Regions from separate parts of the Vreelandella gomseomensis genome, predicted to be linked through region 2. Evidence: riboswitches for the same ligand, from Rfam matches in the RefSeq annotation. Region 2 holds a riboswitch; the other holds the start of a gene.

Region 1 (7,547 bases), on a different contig from region 2:
ACCTGGATTGTCGAGACCGAGGATCACCCCGCGGCCGCCGCTGAGCGGACAGGAGCCTAGCCCATGCTGTCACGCGTCGCAGAGAACCTTTACTGGATGGCCCGTTATATCGAACGCGCCGAAGACACCGCGCGGTTACTGAGCGTGAACAGCCACCTGATGCTGGATTTGCCCCGGCATCTGCCGCTTGGCTGGGGGCCGCTGATTGAAATGACCGGCACGCTCGAGGCGTTCAGGGAGCGCCATGGCGACTTTGACGAGCGTAGCGTGGTGCACTTCTTGTGCGCCGATACCCAAAGTGGCAGCTCGATTCTTTCCGCCCTGGCCAGCGCCCGTGAAAACCTGCGCACCACCCGGGATGTGGTGCCCCGCGAGATCTGGGAAGAGGTCAACCAGCTCTACCTGAGCGTTGCCGACCAGGCCGAGAACGGCGTCAGCCCACGGCGCCGGGATGCCTTTTTGAAAAGCGTCATTCGTGGCTGCCAGACCTTGACCGGGTTGATCGAAGGCACCTTGAGCCACGGTCCGGCGCGTACGTTTATTGAGTTGGGGCGCCAACTGGAGCGGGTCGACATGACCACGCGGATTGTCGACGTGCGCTCGGCGAGCCTGCTGCCGCAAAACCCTGAAGAACTGCTGCCGTTTGAAAACCTGCAGTGGATGAGCGTGCTGAAGTCGCTGACCGCTTACCAGATGTATCGGCAGCAGGTGCGCCTGCGCGTTCGCGGCCCCGATGTGCTGCGCTTTCTGCTTCAGGATCCCAACCTGCCGCGTTCTATTGCCTGTAGCCTGGAAACCCTGGGTCACGAGCTGCAGTTATTGCCCAGGCAGGATCGCGTTGCTGCCACCGTCTCGCTGGTTAGAGCGGATGTGGTGGATGCCGATATTCAGGCGCTGGCCCACTCGCCGAGCAAGCTGCACGCTTTTGTCGACGAGCTGCAGATTGGCTTTGCCGCGATTCACGACACCCTGAGTGCCACCTATTTTGTCAGCGCCGACAGCATTCCCCATGTGACCCAGCGGCAAACCCAGAGTCATGCAGGTGATCAGGATATCGACGACGACTGACCGTCATTCATCTTAACCCTCGAGGCTGCGCGGAGCGTTGCGGATGAGCTCATGCAGATACGCGAGCTTGTCGCGCACCGCCGGGGCCATCACACCGGGTGCCAGATCCAGCAGCCCCATGTCGCGGTTGAGTTCATTGACCGCCATGCCTACCTGGTGGAAGGCCTGCAGCATGCCGTCTAGCGAGCCATCGTACTCGGCGCGGGAAAGCCCCATGTGCATGGCGGTATCCAGCACCGCCACCATATCCAGGTAGAACGCAAAGGTTTCGGCAAAGTCTTCCCACGGGTGCATGGCGGCATACGCCGAGATGAAGTGTATCGACCAGTCGGCGGGCGCGCCCTGCTGGTAGTAGTGTTCCAGCGCCTCCGCATAGCTGGGGTGGTGGTGGTCGCCAAACACTCGCCGACAGGCTTCCTCGTCACGCGCCTTGACCAGCAAATCCCAGTAGTAGTGGCCGATTTCATGGCGAAAGTGACCGATCAAGGTGCGGTGAGATTCGTTCATGTCGACCCGCAGGCGCTCCCGTTCAACGTCGTCGGCTTCCTTGACGTTGATGGTGATATGGCCGTTGGCGTGCCCGGTATAGACTTTTTCCTGGCTGGCGGTTGAGCGCCATAGCCCCTGGTCGGGGAGTGCGTCGGCCATGAACGAGAAGCTGAGCGGCACGCGGATGGCATCACCGTGGGTGCCGTGGGGGAGGCCCAGCACATCCAAGGTGTGAAATAGCCGGCGCTTGGCGGCTTCGAGCGCTGCCCAGCGCGCGCGATTACCCTCGATCGCCAAATCCGGTATCACCGCGTTATAGCGACAGCAGTCGCACAATGTATCGGCATGCCCGTCGTTCATGACCACCATCCGGTTGCAGACATTGGCGAATGCGTAGTTGTGACACTTCATCAGGTCAGTGGCGCAGCCAGGGTGGGTGCAGCGATACCCGCCCTTGGGCAATGTTTCCAGCGCCACGATGTTGGCACACGTCGGGCACCAGCCAACCTCGGACCGGCAGCCAAGGCAGTGGGTGTTTTCAAAAAAAAGCGGGTTGCCACAGCGGCAGCTGAACGTCTGCATGAAGGTCTCCTGGGGGCGAGTCGCAGCGCGCTTCATTAAGGTTCATTGGCGCGGAGACGCGATGATTGCTCCAGCATAGCGAGATCCGCGCAGCCATGAAAAGGCTAATTGACGCCGCGCCCCAGATTCTGTTTACTCGTGCTATGGCTAATTGACGTTTACGTTAACTTTCTTTGGTTCGCGGTCGAGCGTGCTGTGACGTCCGTTCACCACGCATGCCGCCACGATCCAGGCAAGCGCCCATCCCGACACAATGACAACAGGAGCCAAGCCATGCCCGTTCGCGAAATCCCCATGTATATCGATGGTCAGCCCGTCACGTCGCAAAGCCAGGCGTGGCGCGACGTGGTGAACCCGGCCACCCAGGACGTCGTCGCCCGCGTGCCGTTCTGTACCGCCGACGAAGTCGAGCGCGCCGTGGCCAGCGCCAAAACGGCCTTCAAGGAATGGCGCAAGGTACCGCTGGGCAAGCGCATGCGCATCATGCTCAAGCTGCAGGCGCTGATTCGCGAGCACACGCCCGAGCTGGCGGCGCTGATTACCGAGGAGCACGGCAAGACGCTGCCGGATGCCGAAGGTGAGGTGGGGCGCGGGCTGGAAGTGGTGGAACATGCCTGCTCGATCACTTCGCTGCAGCTTGGCGAGCTGGCCGATAATGCCGCCAACGAAGTCGACGTGTATACCATGCACCAGCCGCTGGGCGTCGGGGCGGGCATTACCGCTTTCAACTTCCCGATCATGCTGCCGTGTTTCATGTTCCCGCTGGCCATTGCCACCGGCAATACCTTTGTCCTGAAACCCTCGGAGCAGGATCCAAGCTCGACCATGCGCCTGGTCGAGCTTGCCCATGAAGCGGGTATTCCCGCAGGGGTATTGAACGTCGTGCACGGCGGCCCTGAGGTGGCCAACCAGATCGCCGACCACCAGGATATCAAGGCACTGTCGTTCATCGGCTCGACCCACGTCGGCTCGCTGCTCTACAACCGGTCTGCCGCAGCGGGCAAGCGTATGCAGGCGATGATGGGCGCCAAGAACCATTGCGTGGTGATGCCGGACGCCAATCGCAGCCAGGCCATCGACAGCCTGCTGGGCTCCGCTTTCGGCGCCGCCGGGCAGCGCTGCATGGCCAACTCGGTGGTAGTGCTGGTCGGTGAAGCGCGCGAGTGGCTGGATGACATCGTCCAGGGCGCGCGGGGCATGACCGTCGGCCCTGGCACCCAGCGCGATGCGGACTTGGGTCCGCTGGTGTCTCCCCAGGCCAAGGAGCGGGTTGAGCGCTTGATTACTGCGGGCGAAAAAGAAGGCGCCAAGCTGATGGTCGACGGGCGTGGCTGCACGGTGGAGGGTTACCCCGACGGCAACTTTGTGGGGCCGACACTGTTTGCCGACGTCACCGCAGAGATGACAGTCTATCGCGAGGAAATCTTTGGTCCGGTGCTCTGCGTGGTCAGCGTGGACACTCTGGACGATGCCATCGCCTTCATCAACGCCAATCCCAACGGTAACGGCACCTCGATCTTTACCAACTCCGGCTGGGTGGCGCGGCGCTTCGAAACCGACATCGACGTGGGCCAGATAGGCATCAACGTACCCATCCCGGTGCCGGTCGCCTACTTCAGCTTTACCGGTTCGCGTGGGTCGAAGCTGGGTGACCTGGGGCCGAACGGCAAGCAGGCGATTGCCTTCTGGACACAAACCAAGACCGTGACCGCCCGCTGGTTCGAGCCGGAGAACGTCTCTAGCGGTATCAACAGCACCATTTCGCTCGGCTGATGGTATCTCGTCACCTCCCCTTAGCCGGATTGAGGGGAGGTGCTTGGCAGGCTTTGGGTAACCGCCTAGACGTCTGCAAAGATCGGCAGGCTTTCTTCCAGCAGCCGTTCGATGGGATCCAGCTGACTTTCGTGCAGCACCAGCAGTGACGGTTCGGTGATGAAGTGCTTGCCGGTGGGCACCAGCAGCGCAAACTCGCCTTCTTCAAGATGGAACTCGTGAATCTCGCGCAGCCCGTGAGACGTATAGCACTGTGTGCAGCGGTACGCTTCGTCCTCGCCGTACACTAGACGGTGGTACATCTTGAACAGCGTATAGAGCGCCAGGCCGCCCTCGAAGGCCGGCCAGCGCGCCGGAATCGTGCGTGTCTCTTCATCCAGGGTTTGGCCGTCTGCCTCGGCATTGGCGATGGCATCGGCAAGCGGGGCGGCCAACAGAGCGTCGTCATCGGCGGGCAAGGCAAGGTTGTCTTTTGACGCCCGGGTAAAGTCGCTCACCGCGCGTTTGAAATCAGCCACGTTACTCAGAGGGTAGTCGACGTGCTGGAGATCCTGGGGATCGAAGCCGCCGTTTTCCCAGCCGTGAATCACGCGCAGCGTCATCAGGCCACGTTTCATCGGGCGCGTCAGCAGCATGTATAGCGTGATGCGAATATGCAGCTGGCGTTCGTCGGTATCGTTTTCAAACGCGTTGTAAGGGTCTGCAAACAGCTCGTGCAGCCTGCCCGGGGTATGTTCCTTGGCTTCGGTGTAGTGCATCAGCGTCATCCCTTTGAGAGAACCGTTTCCCGTAGCGCACGGTTTCTTTGACATTAGCGGGTTACCTGCTGAGTATGGCGAGCGGCTGTCAGGATTGAAAGACCCCGGCGTGTGAAATGCTCAACGCCTGCGCGCTGCGGCACACTCTTGGCGCTTTACGCTGACGCCATTATCGTTGACGATAAGTCCGCAAGAAAATCCTTTCACTCACTGTCGCCAGGGGAGCCCTACCGGGCTGAGAGGGCGTTTTATGCTTACCCTGGAACCTGATCCGGTTGATACCGGCGGAGGAAGTGCGACATGCCTTACCTGACATCTGCCGTGCTCGCCGCGGCACTTGGTTGTTTCATTCTGCTTGGTCTACGTGCCCGCTGGGTCGATGGCACGGTGGACGACTATATCACCGCGCGCAACTCCCAGTCGGGGGGCACGCTGGGGCTCTCCTTTCTTGCCTCGGGCATGGGCGCGTGGATTCTGTTTGCCCCGCCGGAAATCGGCGCCTTTGTGGGGCCTGTGGCGCTTGCCGGCTACGCCATCGGGTCGGCACTGCCGTTTATCGTTCTAGGACTCTACGGGCCGGCTATTCGGCGCGCGTTGCCTGAAGGTCGCAGCATCGCCGAGTTTGCCCAGGCCTGCTACGGCAGCGGCGTGCGGCGTTGGGTATCGCTGGTGTCGGTGGCCTACATGGCATGTTTCTTGGCCGCCGAGTTGACCGCTATCGGCGCGATTACCGCGCTGCTTTCCGATGTGCCTCCTGCCGCGGTGGTGCTGGGCGTTGCCTTGAGTACCCTGGCCTATACCGTGCTCGGGGGGCTGCGAGCGAGCCTTGCCACCGACCGCTGGCAGGCCTGGCTGCTGGTGGCGTTATTGCTCATCGTCAGCAGTGTGGCGTTCACCCATCTGCCCGACATGCCCACGATGTCATCGATGCCCAGCGTCCCTGTGGGGGAGGCGCTGGGGGTGGCGCTGACGCTGGTGATTGCCGTCACTGCGGCCAATCTTTTCCATCAGGGGTACTGGCAACGGGTGTGGGCCGCCCAAGATGCCAATAGCCTGGGCCGGGGCGCCTGGCTGGGCGGTGGCATGACCGTCGCCGTCGTCATGGCGATTGGCGGCCTGGGGATGCTGGCGGCAATGAGCGGTGTCGAGCTGGGCAATCCGCCCATGCCGTTTTTTGCGCTGTTGGGCACGGCGCCTGCCTGGGTGGGGCTTCTGGCGCTAGTGCTGGCCGTCACGCTGGTGGCATCGAGCGTCGATACGCTGCAAAACGCGATCGCCTCGCTGATGGTCTCCCAGCATGAACAGCAAGGTCGATCGCTGACCACGGCGCGCTGGCTGACCGTGGCGTTGATGGTGCCGGTGGTGGTGATCGCGCTGCAGGGGCTCTCGGTGCTGCGGCTGTTTCTGGTCGCCGACCTGCTGTGTGCAGCAATCGTCGTACCGGTGCTGTTGGGGTTGTGGCGGCGCATGAGTGCCGCAGCGGCGATTGCCGGCGGCCTGGCGGGGCTGCTGGGCGCCGTGCTGCCGGGCTGGGTGGCAAACGGGAGCCTGTCCGCCGGCCTCATGGCGGCCACCTTTCCCAACGGAATCCCCACGCTCGGGCCCTTCCTGGGCGCGCTATGCGCTTCTACCCTGGTCAGCGTCGGGCTGGCAATGGCCGGGCGTTTACGCGCCCATTGAGCAAAGCGGCGTCGTTCGCGTTATGCTGGTAGGTTACCGCCTACTATCATGGGTGACACGCCAATGAACTACCCAATCTTGCCCGACGAAGAGGCACGTCTGGCAGCGCTGTACGAGCTGGCGTTGCTGGACACACCGGAGGAACCTGCGTTCGACCGGGTCACGCGTCTGGTCACCCAACTGCTGGATGTGCCCACGTCAACGGTGACCCTGGTCGACGCCAAGCGCCAGTGGTTCAAGTCCCGCGTTGGCGTAGAGGCCCAGGAAACCTCCCGCGACGTGGCATTCTGCGCCTACACCATTGCCGACGAGGTGCCGCTGATCGTGGAAGATGCGCAGCAGGATCCCCGGTTTGCGCATAACCCCCTGGTGACCGCCGATCAGGGCGTGCGTTTTTATGTGGGCATTCCGCTGCGCACCTCCCAGGGGCTGGCTCTGGGGTCGCTGTGTGCCGTGGATTCCCGGCCGCGTCGTGTCACGGATGCCGAGCTCGCCGCGCTAAAGGACCTGGCGGCGATCGTGACCGATGAAATTCACCTGCGCGAACGTTTTCAGTTTGAAAAGCAGCGTCGCGAAGACTCGCAGGCATCCCTCGAGGCGTTGCATCTTGATCTCGAAAACCAGATTGAGCGGCGTACGCGCGAGCTGAATCTGGTGATCGAGTCGGCCTACGACGCCTATATCAGCATCAATGATAACGACAAGGTGCTGGACTGGAATCGCGCGGCGCAGACCATGTTCGGCTGGACGCGCAAGGAAGCCCTGGCCAGATCCCTTCAGCAACTGATCTTTCCCGAAGGCGTGCCCGAAGGCGATCAGCAAATGCCGATGACCTACTACGCCACCCGCCGTGACGGCAGCCAGGTGCCCGTGGAAATGCGCATCAAGTCGCTGGAGATCGAGGGCAAGGGTCGCCGCAGCCTGTTTCTGCACGACGTTACCGAGCGCATACAGCTGGAGCGCCTGCGCGACCAGCAGGCTCGCGAGGATGCGCTTACCCAACTGCCCAACCGGCGCGCCCTGGATGAACGACTGCCGGACGCCATGGCGCGCACGCGACGCCTGAAAAACGCCCTGGCCGTCCTGTTCATGGACCTGGACGGATTCAAATCGGTCAACGATCAAAACGGCCACGCCGCCGGTGACCAGCTGCTGCGCGAAGTGGCCAAACGCCTTAGCGACGCCGTGCGCGAAACC
Region 2 (7,547 bases):
TTATCGATCTGGAAACCGACGGTACCCTGGATCCGGAAGAGGCAATCCGCCGCAGTGCGACCATCCTGCAAGAGCAGCTGGCCGCCTTCGTCGACCTGGAAGCAGATAAAGAGCAGGAAGTCGAAGAGGAAGAGGATCAAGTCGATCCTATCCTGTTGCGCCCCGTAGACGATCTTGAGTTGACCGTTCGCAGCGCGAACTGCCTAAAAGCCGAGAATATCTACTACATCGGAGATCTGATTCAGCGCACTGAAGTTGAGCTGTTGAAGACCCCGAACCTCGGCAAGAAATCCTTGAATGAAATCAAGGATGTATTGGCAGCGCGTGGCTTGTCCCTCGGCATGCGGTTGGAAAATTGGCCGCCGGCTAGCCTGAAGGACGACAAGGCCTCCGCGTGAGTGTCGACTCGAGTCCCAGTTTGGTAAGGAATCACAACCATGCGTCATCGTAAGAGTGGTCGTCATCTGAATCGTACCAGCTCGCATCGGCAGGCCATGTTCAAGAACATGTCTGTCTCGCTGGTCGAACATGAAGTCATCAAGACAACCCTGCCCAAGGCCAAGGAACTGCGTCGCGTCATCGAGCCGCTGATCACCTTGTCCAAGCAGGACAGCGTTGCCAACCGTCGTCTGGCTTTTTCCCGCACGCGCTCTAAAGAAGCCGTCGGTAAATTGTTCAACGAGTTGGGCCCGCGTTACGCCGAGCGTCCGGGCGGTTACGTCCGTATCCTCAAGTGCGGCTATCGCACCGGCGACAACGCACCCATGGCGTTCGTTGAGCTTGTCGACCGTCCCATCGTTGAAGAGGCAGCCGGCGAAGAGTAATTTTCCTTCGGCCTGCCGAGTCAACGTCAAAACCGACCCCTTGTGGGTCGGTTTTTTTATATCGCCGCTTTGTGGCTTCAACGTATATACTCAAGGCGTTAACCTGTCATCCAGGCAAAATAAAATGGCGGTGTTGGAAGCTACTTTCAGGGGGCACGTATGTTAGCCAAGCGATGGAGGTGCCGGTGGCGCCTGCGTGGAAGCGCGTTACTGGTAGGCGTGATGCTTATTGTCGTCGCCTTGCCGCTTCAGGCGGCCAACCCTCGCTATGCGGGCATGGTTGTCGATCTGGATGAAGGCGAAGTGCTGTACGCCGAGAATGAAGACGCCAGACGCTATCCGGCCTCGCTGACCAAGGTCATGACGCTCTATCTCACCTTTGAAGCGCTTGAGCAAGGTCGGCTACAGGTCGATCAGCCGCTGCCGGTGTCTTCTCAGGCCGCCTCCATGCCAGCCTCCAAGCTATGGCTCTCACCGGGCAGCTCGATTCTTGTCGACGAGGCCATCCGTGCCCTGGCGGTGCGCTCGGCCAACGATGTGGCCGTGGTCGTGGCCGAGGCGCTGGGTGGCAGCGAGCGACGCTTTGCCCAGCTGATGACCGCCAAGGCGCGTGAGTTGGGCATGCGCAACACCACCTTTCGCAACGCCTCGGGGCTGCCCGATGATCGCCAGATCACCACGGCACGCGACATGGTCACGCTGGCGGTGCGCGTGATGCAGGACTTCCCCGACTACTACCATTATTTTGGCCTGCAGGAATTCACCTACCGCGGCACCCGGCACACCAGCCATAATCGCCTGGTGCGCAACTATCCCGGCGCCGATGGCCTTAAAACCGGTTTCATTCGCGCCTCGGGGTTCAATGTCATCACCACCGCCAAGCGCGGTGACCGTCGGCTGATGGGCATTGTCATGGGCGGGTTCACCGCGCAGTCCCGGGACAAGCACATGACCAGCCTGCTGAACCGCAGCTTTGTCCGGGCCGCGTTGCGCGATCAGCAAAACTTCGTATCCGATCTCAGTTTCTCTGCTGAGTACATGGCGTTTGCGCCATCCTCCACGCCAGCCCCCACCCGTGATGCCCCACCGGCTGCAGCGCCGGTCTCGACGCCTGAGCAACCTGCGGTGGTTGCCACCTACACGCCGGCTTCAGCCCCCTCCGAGTCGGTCTCGGCCCCGTCGGCGGTCGATGAGCCGGATCGCCAGCCCCAAGAGGATCCGCTACAGGCTTTTATCGAGCGTGAGCGCGTCATGGCGGCGCGTGCGGCCGCTGGCGGCTGGGGTATTCAGGTCGGCGCCTTCAGCCAGGAGGATCAGGCCCAGCGCTACGCCCGTGAAGCCGCTGATTATTTATCCCGTGACGTGGGTGGCCAGGTGGCCGTCGACGCATCGGCTGGCCAGCGTCCGGTATTTCGCGCCCGGCTGATGGCGCTGGAAGAACCGCAGGCCCGCCAGGCCTGCGAACAGCTACGCTCTCGAGGAATGGATTGCATGGTGGTCAACGCCAGTCTGTAATGCGGTAGTGTGACAGCACCCCGCCAGAGGCTATTTGGCGGGGTGCTTTGCTTTTTGGCAGGGAATAAAAAGGAGGTCACGGTGACGACGTCCCTGAAGGGTATCCTCTGCATGTGTCTGGGCGTCCTGTTCCTGGCGCTGGGGGATGCTGTGTCTAAATGGCTGGGCGAGGTTCATTCGCCGCTGCAGATCATTTTTTTCCGTGCCCTGATCTCGCTGCCGCTGATTGCCTTGCTTGCCCACTTTGCCGGCGGGGTGCGCAAGCTGCGCACGCGGCGACCGGGTGTTCACCTGCTGCGCGGGCTCATCTATACCGCCACCATGGTGTGTTTCGTGCTGGGGCTGACGCTGCTGCCGCTTGCTGAGGCCACCGCGATTGCCTTTGTGGCGCCGCTTTTTGTCACCCTGCTGTCGGTACCCCTGCTGGGTGAACGCATCGAGCCCCCCGTGCTGATTGCCTCCCTGGTGGGGTTTGTCGGCGTGCTGATTGTGGTTCGCCCCAATGGCGACGCGTTCCAGCCGGGTGCCTTGGCGCTGGTAGGCGCGGCGCTGTTTTACGCCCTGATGATGATTACCGCTCGGCGTTATGGCGCCCGGGAACACCTCTGGGCGATGCTGTTTTACATGACCTGTGTGCCCCTGGTGGTGACCGCAGCGACCTTGCCGTGGGTCTGGCAGACGCCGCAGCCCTGGCACTGGGCAGGGTTCTTTGCCTCGGGCGTGCTGGGCGTCGCCGCCACCGCTTTCATTACCCTGGCCTTTCGCTTTGCTCCGGCGGCGATTGCCGCGCCGTTTGATTACACCGCCATGCTGTGGGCCGTACTGCTCGGCTGGTGGTTCTGGGGAGAGTTGCCCGACCTGTGGGTGTGGGTCGGCAGCGCCTTGATCATGGCCAGCGGCCTGGCGATTGCCTACCACGATCGGCGCACGACCCTGAAGCGTCGCCCCACGGCCTGATGACTATACGCGCTGGAAGGCGCGTGCCGCCGCCTCGGGATCCGGCTGACCGCAGATCGCCGAGATGACGGCCAACCCGTCAGCACCGGCGCGCTGCACGGCGCTGGCGTGGCTGGCAGTAAGCCCGCCGATGGCCACGCTGGGTAGCGGGCAGGCGTTGACCAGAGAGGCCAGGCCGCCAAAGCCGATGGGCTGGGCGTGATCCTGCTTGCTGGGCGTGGCAAATACCGGCCCGATGCCAACGTAATCCAGCAGGTCGATGGGCAATGCCTGAAGCTGTTCAACGGCGTTGATCGACAGCCCCAGGATGGCGTCCGGCCCCATCGCCTGGCGGGCCTGGCGCACGTCGGTGTCGCTCTGGCCAACGTGCAGCCCATCCGCCTGGCTGGCCAGCGCCACCTCGAGACGGTCATTGATGATCAGCGGCACGCCGCTACCCGCCAGCAGGGCTTTCAGGCGCCTAGCCTGATCGATCATCTGCGCATTGCTTGCCTGTTTGTCGCGCAGCTGGACGATGCTGACCCCGCCCCGCACGGCCTCGCTGACGGTGTTTTCAAGGCCGTAGTGTTGGCACAGTGCCGCATCGGTCACCAGGTAAAGGGATAGATCAAGCGGCATGCGTCACCTCGTGCTGGGCAAAGTGGCTTAGGTCATCGGGGGTCAGTTGATAAACAGCGTCCAGAAAGGCCACGTAAAAACTGCCCGGCCCGGCGGCCGTCGCGCCGGCACGCTGACCGGCCAGGGCGAAAGACGCCACTGCGGCGCTGGTGGCCAGGAGTGGCTTGCCCGGCGTGGCCGCGACAAACGCCGCCACCAGCGCGCTCAGCGCGCAGCCCAGGGTGGTCACGCGCGGCATCAGCGGGTGGCCGCCGTTGATCGTGTAATACTGGTGGCCATCGGTAACCAGATCCCGCTCCCCGGTCATGGCCACCACGCAGCGATGCTGTTCGGCCAGCGCCATGGCGGCTGCCAGGGCATCCTCGGTGGCGGCGGTCGCATCCACGCCCCGCCCCTGGTGGGCCAGTCCATTGAGCGCGAGTATTTCCGAGGCGTTGCCGCGAATCACGCTTGGCCGGTGAGCCAGCAAGTCGGCGCAGACCGTTTGCCGATAGCGGGTGGCGCCAACGGCCACTGGATCAAGCACCCAAGGGGTGGCGTGGGTATCAGCAGTGTGGGTAGCGAGCTGCATGGCCTCGACCCAAGGCGGGGAAAGCGTTCCGATATTGACGGAGAGCGCATCGGCCAGCTGGGTAAATTCCGCCACTTCCTGGGTGGCGTGCAGCATGGCGGGGGATGCCTCGGCGGCCAGCAGCACGTTGGCCGTGCTGTTCATTGCCACGTAATTGGTGATGCAGTGAATCAGCGGGGTGGACTCACGCAGGGATGACAGACAGCTGCCAAGAGAAGGTTGCGTCATGGGATCCTCCCGACGGGGAGGTGGTGTGCGCACACCACGACTCCCTACGCCGGTATTAGCCGGTTCAGGTTATAAGGGTGCTTCTCAGCTCGCTGGTCACGAGCGCCCCTGTCGTGTGCTTACTATCCGTGGCTTTGGCGTGTCTGTAAAGCCTTGAAAAACGGGCTAGCGAAACGCGATGCGGGTTCCGTAGGTGAGCATTTCATCAGGCGTCATGGCTTTGCCTTCGACGCCGATCATTTCATCGCCACACTGGTCGGCAAAGGTCAGTACGCCGTGGGTCAAACCCAATGACCCAAGGGTATCGCGGATTTCGCCGGTGCCGAGAAAGGTGCTGACGTGCCCGTCGGCATTGGACAGGTCGGAGACGCCGTTGGCATGATGAAAGCGCACCTTGTAGATGCCATCCATGGATTCCACTTCCACAATCGGCGAGAAGCCGTTGCGTAACGCCTGGGATAGTTGCTTTAGCGTGATGTGGTCGCCAAGGGCCATATCGATCGAGGTCATGACCTGCTCCTGATGAACGCCTTTACGTGGGCATTAGAAAACGTTTTGTATAGCTAAGATAATAGAAGTGTAGAGTGTTTGCACAAAATATCCAACCTGTCTATTGTCACCTCAATGCACGGCATCCAGCGCATGTCGGCGCAGCGTGACCAGCTCGATGATATCGAGGGTTTTCTGATGGGTGCCGGAAAGGATAACCGGCGGGGCCAGCCCCACCTCGGCGGCTTCCAGCCAACGGGACGCGCACAGGCACCAGCGGTCGCCGGGCCGCAGGCCGGGAAAACCGAATTCAGGGCGGGGCGTCACCAGGTCGTTACCCTGCGCCAGCGAAAAGGCCAGAAACTCCTCGGTAAGCATGGCGCAGACGGAGTGAACGCCTACATCATCCGGCCCGACGCGGCAGAAGCCATCGCGGTAAAAGCCGGTTTTGGGGGCATGACAGCACGGAGTGAGCGGCTCACCCAGTACATTGAGATCGCGGGCCATAAGGCCTCCTGGCGGTTAAAGACTGGAATTCTGGGCGACTGCCCTCATGATGAAGTGACGGCGCGGTAGTCGCGTATCAACGACATTGGTTTAACAGCTACAGTATAGCCTTGTACACCGTGTTAAAAACGTCAAAGGAGATAGCGCATGCCCATGCAAGGTGAGCAGCACCCCGGCGTCAAGCCGGCCCCGGCGCAGACCCAGGGTTTCCGCCTGAATCACACCATGCTGCGGGTGAAAGACCCCGAGCGAGCCCTGGCGTTTTATTCCCAGGTATTTGGCATGCAGGTGATGCGGCGGCTGGACTTCGAGGAAATGCAGTTCTCGCTGTACTTTCTTGCCAACCTGGAAGACGGCGACAGCGTGCCCGACGATACCCAGGCGCGCACCGCCTGGACGTTCAGCCAGAAGGGCCTGCTGGAACTGACCCACAACTGGGGCACGGAAGATCAGGAGGATTTTGCCTACCACGACGGCAACGCCGAGCCTCAGGGCTTTGGCCATATCTGCTTTAGCGTGCCCGATCTGGCGGCGGCCCAGGCGTGGTTCGACGAGCACGACGTCACCTTCGTCAAGCGCGCCGATCAGGGCAAGATGAAGGACGTGGTGTTCGTCAAAGACCCCGACGGCTACTGGATCGAAGTGATTCAGGCCGACTTGATGGCCGGTAAAGGCGACTAACATGGCGCATCTGCTGTTCCGCCTGCGCCACGTCACCGACGAGGAAGCCATGGAGGTGCGCCAGCTGCTGGACGCCCACGGGATGGATACCTACGAGACCCAGGCGGGCTTCTTTCGGCTGGGCGTGGATGCCATCTGGCTCCGCGACCTCAGTCAGCTCGAAACGGCCAGGGCGCTATTGGCCGACTACCAGGCCGAGCGCCAGATTCGCGCCCGGCAGGCCCACCAGGAGGCCGTCGAGCGGGGTGACGCGCCGACGCTATGGCGACGCTTCACCGCCCACCCCATCCAGGTCACGCTGGTGGGCGTGGCCATCGTGCTGTTGATCGCGCTGACGCTACTGCCGTTTCTCGCGCTAGGCTGATTCGGCCTGTGCGGGAGGCAGGTGCCCGCGTTTGAGGTATAGCTGCACGCCGTTGGCGCCGGCGGTCAGCGTAAGCGCCACGCCGCTGGGATAACGGCACCAGCTGCCGGCCGGATAATCGCGCTCGCCGTCGCTCAGCGTGCCTTCCAGCACAAACAGTTCCAGCCCGCCGGTGAGCACCGGGTAGCGGATGGCGTGGCCGGGTTCCCAGCGTTCCAAGCTGACCCGCTCCTGCTTGAAGGTGTGCAGCATTTTGTAGGTAATGCCGGGGCGGCGATCCGGCTGCCAGGGCAGGCGGTGGGCGGGAACGGCCAGCTGCAGGATATCGTTGGGGTCAAACTGATGCAGCTTGACCAGAATCAGCGCGCCTTCCTCGCCAATTTGCGGCGTATGGCCGGTACCGATGGGGTTGCGCAGATAGCTGCCGGCCGCATACTGGCCATGCTCATCGGCGAACACGCCTTCCAGGACGAGAATCTCTTCACCGCCACCGTGGACGTGCCGATCAAACTGGCTGTTGGGCGCGTAACGCACAAGGCTCGTGGCACGCGCCACTTCATCACCAATGCGATCAAGCATCATCCGCTCGACACCGGCGCTGGGCGAGGCAACCCACTGATAATCGTCCGGAGTGACACAGGCGAAGTGGGAAAAATCGGCGTTCAAACGCATGGGGCTGGCTCTTTGCAGGCAAGGGAATGCTGCCAGTCTCCATATCGAGGTCGCAAAATGCAACTTTCCCTTCGCCAGATGCCCCCGGAAAGCCACGCGATGGCCGCTTTCCGGGCGTGGC

Evidence for each region. Region 2 has a riboswitch for thiamine pyrophosphate ahead of thiM (hydroxyethylthiazole kinase). Riboswitches for the same ligand answer to the same signal wherever they lie in the genome.
Region 1: another riboswitch for thiamine pyrophosphate. It lies ahead of QC815_RS14340 (sodium:solute symporter family transporter); the one in region 2 lies ahead of thiM (hydroxyethylthiazole kinase).

Annotation. Positions count from the first base shown of each region.
Region 1 covers NZ_JARWAI010000011.1:96,390-103,936, forward strand. Annotated here, with positions in the region: gene QC815_RS14315 (circularly permuted type 2 ATP-grasp protein) at 1-60, shown strand, start outside; gene QC815_RS14320 (alpha-E domain-containing protein) at 64-1,068, shown strand; gene QC815_RS14325 (zinc-binding metallopeptidase family protein) at 1,081-2,139, opposite strand; gene QC815_RS14330 (CoA-acylating methylmalonate-semialdehyde dehydrogenase) at 2,413-3,912, shown strand; gene QC815_RS14335 (hypothetical protein) at 3,978-4,670, opposite strand; TPP riboswitch at 4,879-4,981, shown strand; gene QC815_RS14340 (sodium:solute symporter family transporter) at 4,971-6,350, shown strand; gene QC815_RS14345 (diguanylate cyclase domain-containing protein) at 6,414-7,547, shown strand, end outside.
Region 2 covers NZ_JARWAI010000006.1:147,108-154,654, reverse strand. Annotated here, with positions in the region: gene QC815_RS09620 (DNA-directed RNA polymerase subunit alpha) at 1-398, shown strand, start outside; gene rplQ (50S ribosomal protein L17) at 438-824, shown strand; gene QC815_RS09610 (serine hydrolase) at 1,047-2,339, shown strand; gene QC815_RS09605 (DMT family transporter) at 2,421-3,296, shown strand; gene thiE (thiamine phosphate synthase) at 3,300-3,914, opposite strand; gene thiM (hydroxyethylthiazole kinase) at 3,904-4,713, opposite strand; TPP riboswitch at 4,738-4,833, opposite strand; gene QC815_RS09590 (hypothetical protein) at 4,879-5,223, opposite strand; gene QC815_RS09585 (DUF2237 family protein) at 5,335-5,709, opposite strand; gene gloA (lactoylglutathione lyase) at 5,857-6,390, shown strand; gene QC815_RS09575 (DUF6164 family protein) at 6,392-6,754, shown strand; gene QC815_RS09570 (cupin domain-containing protein) at 6,746-7,426, opposite strand.